2 regions of the Dyadobacter chenwenxiniae genome follow, and region 1 is predicted to be linked to the other one. Evidence: riboswitches for the same ligand, from Rfam matches in the RefSeq annotation. Region 1 holds a riboswitch; the other holds the start of a gene.
The links. A riboswitch is a leader RNA that binds a small molecule or an ion and turns the genes downstream of it on or off. The one in region 1 is predicted to bind cobalamin.
Positions count from the first base shown of each region.

Region 2: another riboswitch for cobalamin. It lies ahead of MUK70_RS09955 (cytochrome c biogenesis protein CcdA); the one in region 1 lies ahead of MUK70_RS22090 (TonB-dependent receptor plug domain-containing protein).

Region 1 covers NZ_CP094997.1:5,174,669-5,179,092, forward strand. The annotation lists gene MUK70_RS22080 (thioredoxin family protein) at 1-510, opposite strand, end outside; gene MUK70_RS22085 (DMT family transporter) at 575-1,546, opposite strand; cobalamin riboswitch at 1,576-1,775, shown strand; gene MUK70_RS22090 (TonB-dependent receptor plug domain-containing protein) at 1,852-3,741, shown strand; gene MUK70_RS22095 (DUF5074 domain-containing protein) at 3,794-4,424, shown strand, end outside.
Region 2 covers NZ_CP094997.1:2,432,413-2,436,836, reverse strand. The annotation lists gene MUK70_RS09960 (TonB-dependent receptor plug domain-containing protein) at 1-1,104, opposite strand, end outside; gene MUK70_RS09955 (cytochrome c biogenesis protein CcdA) at 1,088-1,717, opposite strand; gene MUK70_RS30815 (hypothetical protein) at 1,750-1,881, shown strand; cobalamin riboswitch at 1,851-2,115, opposite strand; cobalamin riboswitch at 2,191-2,453, shown strand; gene MUK70_RS09950 (cobyrinic acid a,c-diamide synthase CobB) at 2,745-4,067, shown strand; gene cobN (cobaltochelatase subunit CobN) at 4,109-4,424, shown strand, end outside.

The DNA.
Region 1 (4,424 bases):
AAAGGCTTGTTTTTTATGGTAATCCTCGCCGATGAAGGTGATGACCTGATGGAATTCCTTAGGTTTCATGTAGCCTGGCAGCGGCTGGATCATGGTGAATTTGTCGTCCAGGAAAACGGTCGTTGGATAACTGGGCTGGTTGTTGGTCAGTGCCAATGCGAGTTGGTGTACGCCTCGGCCGCCTTCGGAAATGAATTCGAATTTTTTGTCTCCTAGCATGATGGCCTTTTTCTGTTCTGCGTTGAGCTTTACGGCGTAATATTTGCGGTTGACGTATTCGACTACGGCTTTGTTTTTGAATGTTTCGCGGTCCATCACTTTGCACCAGCCACACCAATCTGTGTACACGTCGATTAAAACCTTTCTCGGCTCTTTCTGAATTTTGGCGTAAGCTTCTTTTATTGTCAACCATTGAATGCCTTCCGCAGGCCGATTTCCATCGGATTTGAAACCCGTTGCCACCGTAAGCATGACAAAAAACAGAAAAAGGGATGTAGCGGATCTTTTCATAACTTCATTTGATTTCAATAAGTTAACAATTTTCATTGCGGAATAATTGTGCTGAATGCCTGACTTATTCCAGATCATCGGCAACCGTAGGCTTTCTTTTTGCCAGGGAAACCATAATCCCTCCTGCCACAATCAGCAACATGCCCGTCAGCATTGAGAACGACGGAATGGCTTCTCCCATCAGAAAACCAATTAAAACCGAAAACAGAATATTGGAATAACCAATGGCCGCAACGCGCCCGGCTTTGTCATAGGTGAATGATTGGGTTAACATTCTTTGCCCCATCAATGCTGTTAACCCGAGTGCCAGAAACCCGAGCCAGTGCGAAATGTTAGTGGGCCAGGTGAATGTCCCAATCAGGAAATCCAGATTTTCCATCGGATAATACGTCCCTACCAGCATGGAAATAATGGGCATTACAATGCCACTCAGCATAAAAGAAAGAATGATAGCCCGGGTGTCATAAACAACGCCTAACTGCCTGATTGATAAATAAGAAATAGCAGTCAGCAATGCATTACCCAACCCCAGCGCATTATCGCGGAGCGAAATCGAAAGATCTGGCCGGAAAACGAACATAATGCCTGTAAAGCCCACAAAAATAGCAGCCCATTCGCGCGAATTCAGCGTTTCGCCTATCAACAGCCAGGATAGCAATGCGAGAAAAATGGGATAGGTGTATTGATAAGTGGAAGCACGGCCCAATCCTAATGTTTGGATCGCATAAAAGAGCATATAAAGCGACAACGTGCCCACAACGCCGCGAAAAATAAGCAGGCCCAGTTTGCCTCCCTGTTGTCGGATCGGGCGGCGCCAAATGCTGGTCACCACAAACACAACGCCTACAATGTTCCTGAAAAATACCAGCTGCACAATGTGAAAATCGCGGCCCAGCCACTTGGAAATGGCCGATGTAAGAGAAAAGAAAAACGCCGCGCCCAGCATAAGGTAAATGCCTTTATGCGAAGAAGTTACAGTGAGTTTTTGAGCAGAAGCAGCCAAAAGGGGTAAAGATTTTGACCAAATATAAAGCATATCGCACAGAGTTGGAAGTCCGGCCAATTTCCTAACTTTGCACCTTTGGCGCCATAAGCGGCTTCAATGCCGCGATAAGGCTTAATAGGGAATTCCGTTGAACCGGAAGCTGTCCCCGCAACTGTGAGTCTGTTTATATTGATCCAATCCCCAATGCCACTGTTCCACGAACGGGAAGGCCATGGATCGAGAGACGAGCCAGGAGACCTGCCAAAACTGGATTCATCAAATTTGCTTTCGGAGGAAAAGCAATGCTGACGATGCTACATATCTGACACAGCGTGATTATTGACAGGAAGTTTTTCATGGCTTTGGCCATTGCCGCTTGGGTATTGTGTCCACAAATACTTCTGGCACAACGCGATAGCATTCGCCTGGAACCTGTGGTGATAAAAGGTTTTGTTCCTGAAAAATTCATGAGCGGACTTAAAATCCAAAAGTTAGATTCAACGTCGCTAAACCTTTTCCGCTTCCAAAATATCAGCGACCTGCTCTCACTTTACACGCCGATCGCATTTAAAAATTATGGCCCCGGGCAATTAAACACGGCTTCTTTTCGTGGAACGTCGGCGAACCATACGGCTGTGTTATGGAACGGCCTGAACATTAATTCACCTATTTTGGGGCAAACCGACTTTTCGACCATTCCCGTTGCAGGCTTTGATCAGCTTGCTGTACAATACGGTTCTGCGGCGAGCATTGTCGGCAGCGATGCGGTGGGTGGGAGCATTCTGCTGGGAAGCACTCCTTCGAAGCAGCCTTTGCAGGTTTCGATAGGCCGTCAGCAGGAAAGTTTTAATAACCACCAAACCCAGGTTACGGCCCGATATACGGCAGTAATCAATGATCGGTGGACCTTTTCGGGCAAAACAAATGTATATGACGGCCGTATGAACAACGATTTCCCTTATTCGGAGCGAAATCAATACACCGTTCTGCCGTCAACTTCTTTCCAGCGCGGTTTGGTGCAGGATTTGTTTTTCAATTCAAAAAACGATCATCAGATCTCGGCACACGTGTGGCTGACCCGGAACCGGCTCACATTAACGCCCGAAGATAAAGCGGGTCGTGAGCTGACTTTAACAGAAGCTTACCGGACCATGCTGCGCTATAATTACAAAGAAATCACATTCCGGGCTTCGTGGGTAAGGGACATTATTGATTATGCCAAAGGCGATTACAGTCAGTTGGATCACGCCGTGACCGACAAGTTTTCGAACCGCATTGAACGTGATTTTCAGTTTAATGCGTTCCAGATCAAAGCAGGTGGCGAATTGGCACATTACCGGGCGCAGGTGGCGGGTTATGATAAAGAATTGGTTACCGAAAATCGCGGCGACCTCTTTTTGCTCACGCGCTGGCAACCCACGAATCGCATAATCGTTTCTGCCAATTTGAGACAAGCATTTGTCACAAAATTCGATCCGCCATTTACGCCCTCACTGGGAGCGGAATATGTTTTGGCGCAAAAAGAAACTTATAATTTGAAATTCAAAGGTTCAATCGGACGGAGTTATCGCGTGCCAACATTGAATGAGCGCTTTTGGAAAGAAATGGGAAACCCGGAAATCAGGCCGGAGACGGGTTGGAATAAGGAAGTTGGTCTTGAACAAAACTTCACTTCCCCCTTGAACCACACTTTTTCTGCTTCAATAACTGCATACCACAACCGTATCAAGGACTGGACTTATTGGAATCCGGGAAAAAGTTATCGCGTTGAAAATTTACAGCAAGTGCTAGCCCGCGGCATTGAAGTGCTGGCTGGCTGGCGTTTCGATGTAAGCAACTGGAAGTCAGGAGCTAACATTGGATATACTCTCAACAAAAGCGCTCAGGAAAAAGCCTATGATGCTTATTCCTCGGACATTATTGGCAAGCAACTTGTGTTTGTGCCTGTTCATTCCGGAAATTTGAATGCATTTGTTCAATACAAGAATACCAGAATTACAGCCCAGGCGCAGGCGGTCAGCAAGCGGTTCAGCACATTTGATAATTCACAAATCTTGGATGGTTATACGCTTACAAATTTGCTGGCAGAGCATACTTTTGTTTGGGATAAAATAAAAATGCGCTTGCAGGGACAGATCAATAACGTTGCAAACACGTTCTATTTAAATGTGAGGAACAATGCAATGCCGGGAAGGAGCTTTGCATTGAGTTTGATTTTAATGTATGATCCGCCAAAAAATCGCTGATTGATCTTAGCCGGTTAAGTGGCAAAAATGTTTACAACTAATAAAACAAAAAATGAAAAAACAGTTATTCAGATTAGCAGCATTTACATCTTTATCCCTTTTCGCATGGTCGTGTAACCAAAGCGACCCCACTCCGAAAGGTGATTATATCCAGGGCGTTTTTGTGGTTAATGAAGGTAATTTTTCCCAAAATAACGGAGCCATTTCGTTCTTTACCAGAGAGCAAACTACTGCACAGGCGGACATTTTTTCGGCAGCTAATGGCACTGCATTAAAAGGCGGAGTACAGGGTTATGCCGCATCCGGCGAAACCGGGATCATTCTCGTGGATAATATGTCTGCCGGACAAGATAAGGTTGAAATTGTAAACAGCAATACATTTAAGACCATCGCCAGCATTGGCACACCCGACATTGAGAATCCGAGAGAAGTGGTTTTTGGCAGTAATAACAAAGCTTACGTTTCATGCTGGGGAACCAATGCAGATCAAAAATTCACAACGGGTTATGTGGCTGTGGTGGATTTGCTTACCAATAAAGTGACCAAGCGTATTGACATTGCGTCAGGCGGCCCTGAAAACCTGGTTTTTAATAACGGCAAACTCTTCGTGGGAACGGTTTCTTATGGCAAAGGCAAAACGCTGAGCATTATCAACACGACCACAAATGCAATTGACAAAACGC
Region 2 (4,424 bases), 2.7 Mb from region 1:
CTTCCACACATCCTTGACCTGGATTCCTTTCCATTCGTTCTTCCCCGCAGCGGAACGAAAAGGGACAACGGGTTTTCCCGAAACATTCAAAGTATAATTGGTCGTGTTCTCTCCCGCACCAAAAACTTTCACGCTCGGACTATGCGCGCCGATTTTTCCCGTAAGCGCCATGTCCAATGCCGATCGGCCCATGTCTTTGGTACTCGCTTCTGTGCTGCCCGACGAAATCTCACCCGGCGATTCAACATCTTTTGCCTGAAAGGTCTCACCCCGCACATCCAGCCGGAAAAATGGATTCAGTTGATAACCCATTCGCAATGCACCGGAATAGTAATGTAACTCCGTATAAGGCCGTCTTTCACCATCATTCACCGTTTCATCCACTTTTTCGGCGGGCTGGTTGGCGTAGTTTTTCTGTGAAGAAGTATTTCCAAATGCATTTCGCAGCCAGTTGCCGCGCCCGATTTTATAATCTTTTGATCTTTCCAAATAGGCAAAGGAAAGATCGTAATCGAGTCTTTTTGTCAGGTTTCCGCCCGTATTAGCGCCAGCCTGAATTGTCTTAAAACTGCCATATTCCACAAAGCCATTGCCGCTAGCCGGGCCCTTGGAACGCTTGGTGATCACATTAATCACACCGCCCATCGCCTGAGAACCATAAAGTGAAGACGCTGGGCCCTTCAAGACTTCGATCCTTTCGATGCCATTCAAATTGATCTGCGACAGGTTCGTCACACCAGCCGCACGTCCGTCGACCAGCAGTAAAGTCCTTTGGTTAAGGCCCGAAAATTGAGGCCGGAAACCGCGAATTCCGACTCCGCTGGACAGATTGGGATACTGGATCACGTCCACAGCCGCTGATTTGCGGACAATGTCGGTCAGGTCCTGCGCCGGCGTGAGGCGGATGTCTTCGGAAGAAATGAGGTCGATTTTTTGGGCAATCCTTTCTTTTTGTGTGTCAAAACGCGTCGCCGTAACCACGATTGGATTCAGCAGATTCGCGTCTGCCGAATCGGTTGGTGCGACCTGGGCGGAAACAGAAATACAGCCCGCTAATGCCAGGCAGGAAACGGATAATTGTAAAGTTTTATGCAAGGGATTCATATAAAGTGATTGCTCCGATAACGATTGAAAATGTGCCTACAACGTAGTTAATGACTTTGAGAAATGTCTCCCTTTTGCCTCCGAAGCGATTGATAGAAGTCGCAAAAAAATAGCCATACGCAGACATGGAGAGAATAATCCCGGCACTTTGCAGGATAATGATCCAGACAGCCGCGGACGTGTCGCTTGCTGCAAGCGTAAGCGCCACCGCGCAGGCGCCGCCCGTTCCCGCAAGTCCGTGCACCATGCCTACCCAAAAAGCGCGGCTCAATTTTTGTTGTGGATTGGGCAATTGTAATGTCTTGTCCTTCAAAAAGTTCCGGCGGATTGCCACCAAGCCCAGCCAGATCATCAGCGGCCCGACGAGCAGCTCCACCTTCTCGGAGATGTCAAGTGTGACAGACGATTTCAGCAGCAGGACCAGCACCGCGAAAAGGATCAAGGTGAAAGAATGTCCGAGTGCCCAGTGGGACGATCGCCAGATTAATTTCCAGCGCTGGCGCGGGCTTTTAGCATCCTCGCTCGCCAGCACCGAAACCGCCGCCATATGGTCGGGTTCGAAGGAATGCTGGATGCCAAGTAACAGAGAGTCAATGAGGAGAATGTTCACCATTCGTTTTTCGTGGCAGTTTAGATAAGTGAAAAATGCTTATCTCGAAAAACTCAGGGAACAATGCAGGAGCAGGCAACGGCCCACAAAGAAGCCATTACCATCGTCCTATTGCCTTTCTTCCCGAAAGCAATCCGGATAAAAATATCGACTGGCAGGTCTTCTGACTCGTTCCGCAGCAACGCCTTCCCGGGGAGTTTTTTTAATGAGTGAATGACTGAATGAGTGAATGACTGAATGTTTTTTATTCACTCATTCAGTCATTCAACATTAATCAACCCCAGTGGCAATCTTGTTACAGCGCTTTATTTGAACTTACAGCAGCGGGTACTGCTCCGGATTTTCACCGGATTCCCTTTTCATCACGCCCGGAGACGTGAACCAATTGAGCCGCAAAGATGGAGTTTTTTTGTTTTACGCAACGATAAAAACGATTATTCCCCTACTTTTGCAGCCTTGAAATAGTTCTTTGCTTTATTTTTCCAACAGGAAAAGGTTTTACTAACCACGTGAATTAATAGGGAATCGTGTGCAAATCACGAGCTGTCGCGCAACTGTAAGTAACCAAAGTTTACATCGAATGATATCCACCGGGGCAATGATTTAATGACTGAATGAGTGAATGATTGAATGACTGAATGTTTTTTTATTCACTCATTCAATCATTCAAAATTAACTCCCCGGGAAGGATGATGTGAATGTTACAAGTCAGGAGACCTGCCTTTTTTTGTTGACAAATGCTTCCGCGAAATGAAGCTTCGTCTGGTCTGGATATGTCCGGTTTTTTGAACCGTGATTTTCGGGTGCAATCTGCCCGATCTCTCTCTTTTCGTCTTCTTTTCGTTTGCATTTTAAAATGCTGCAAGAGCTTTTAACTCACCTGAAATAAGTTAAAAGTATGCAAATGCCACAAAACTGCTGTCCGCGAACCGACGGCGTCCGCGCTGAGCGCAGTAACATCCCTCTCCGATCATTCTTACCGGGAGCGACCATAGGCTTTTTGTTAATTGTCAAATATGGTTTGTAAGAAATGACATTAACGAAATCCCACTTCCTGATCTCCGCTCCATCGAGCAACTCCGGTAAAACCACGATTACGCTGGCATTGCTGCGTGCTTTGAAAAACAGAGGTTTAGAAGTTCAGCCTTTTAAATGCGGGCCGGATTACATTGATCCCATTCACCATACAGCGGCGGCGGGGAAGCAGAGTGTTAATCTGGACACATTCATGTCCTCAGAAACGCATGTGCAGGGAATTTATGCCAAATACAGTTCTGTGGCGGATGTTTCTGTGACAGAGGGCGTGATGGGACTTTTTGATGGGTCTGATAAAATGCGGGGCAGCAGCGCGGATATCGCGCAGTTGCTTGCTATCCCGGTAATTCTGGTCGTTAATGCGAAATCCATGGCTTACTCGGCGGCTCCGCTTTTGTTTGGTTTTAAAAATTTTGACAGGCGGGTTCGTGTGGTCGGCGTAATCTTCAATTTTGTGAGCACGCCGTCGCATTACCGGTTTTTGAAAGATGCGTGCACGGATGTGGGCGTGGAAGCATTGGGTTATCTTCCCCAAAACAATACATTAAGCATTCCTTCGCGGCATCTGGGCCTGCACATTTCTGCCGAGACAAATTATGAGCAGATCATTGCAAACCTGGCGGAAACGCTTCCCAAAACCGTCGATCTCGACCGGTTGCTGGAAATTACACAGCGCGGTGACCAGGAAAATCCGGATCATAATAGTAAGTCAGATACGAAACTGGCGAACCTGAAAATCAGCATTGCGAGGGACGAAGCCTTCACATTTTTATATCAGGAAAATATAAAATTACTGTCACGTTTTGGCGAGATCACTTGGTTTAGTCCGCTGCATGATAACGTTTTGCCGGAAACCGATTTCCTCTATTTACCAGGTGGTTATCCCGAATTATTTGCGGAAAAACTGAGTGAAAACACGTCTATGCGGGCCAGTCTTAAAGATTATTGTGAAAAAGGCAATCGAACGCTGGCAGAATGCGGCGGTATGATGTATCTGGCAAAAAACCTTACAGATCAATATGGCGAAACATTTCCAATGGTTGGCGTCCTGGATTGCACCACCTCCATGCAAAGTGCAAAAATGACATTGGGTTACCGCATCGCCGATTGGAATAATATAGAAATCAAAGGCCACGAATTTCATTACAGTAACCTCATTGACAACGAGATGCAGCCGCAAAGTATGCCCGTCACGAACGCAAAAGGAATTGAAACAGACACAAAAATTTACGGAAAATACAACACATACGCCTCCTACATGCATTTGTACTGGGCAGATAATGAGTCATTTATACAAAATCTATTAGCCATAAAATAAAAAATGCCGACGGCCAATAGCCGAAAGCCGACAGCAAAAAAATGACAACCAAACGACAGCGTATCACCCGTGCGGACGGAAAAGCGATTAACCTTGTGCAGCGGCGGGGGCATTTGTCGTATTGCTACAACGCCTGCTGCTGCGGTCGCACGGACCGGGGTTATGCTGCGATTCCCGTGGAATTGTACAAAAGTGAGTGGCTCAAAAGGAAGCTGCGCAATGTAGTGCATATGACCAAAGGGGGCTGCCTCGGGCCGTGCACGCTGGCGAATGTGGTTACTCTGTTGTTTGACGGGCATTCGGTGTGGTTTCATTCCATTAACAACGACTGGCAGATCATCGCGATTTTCGATTATA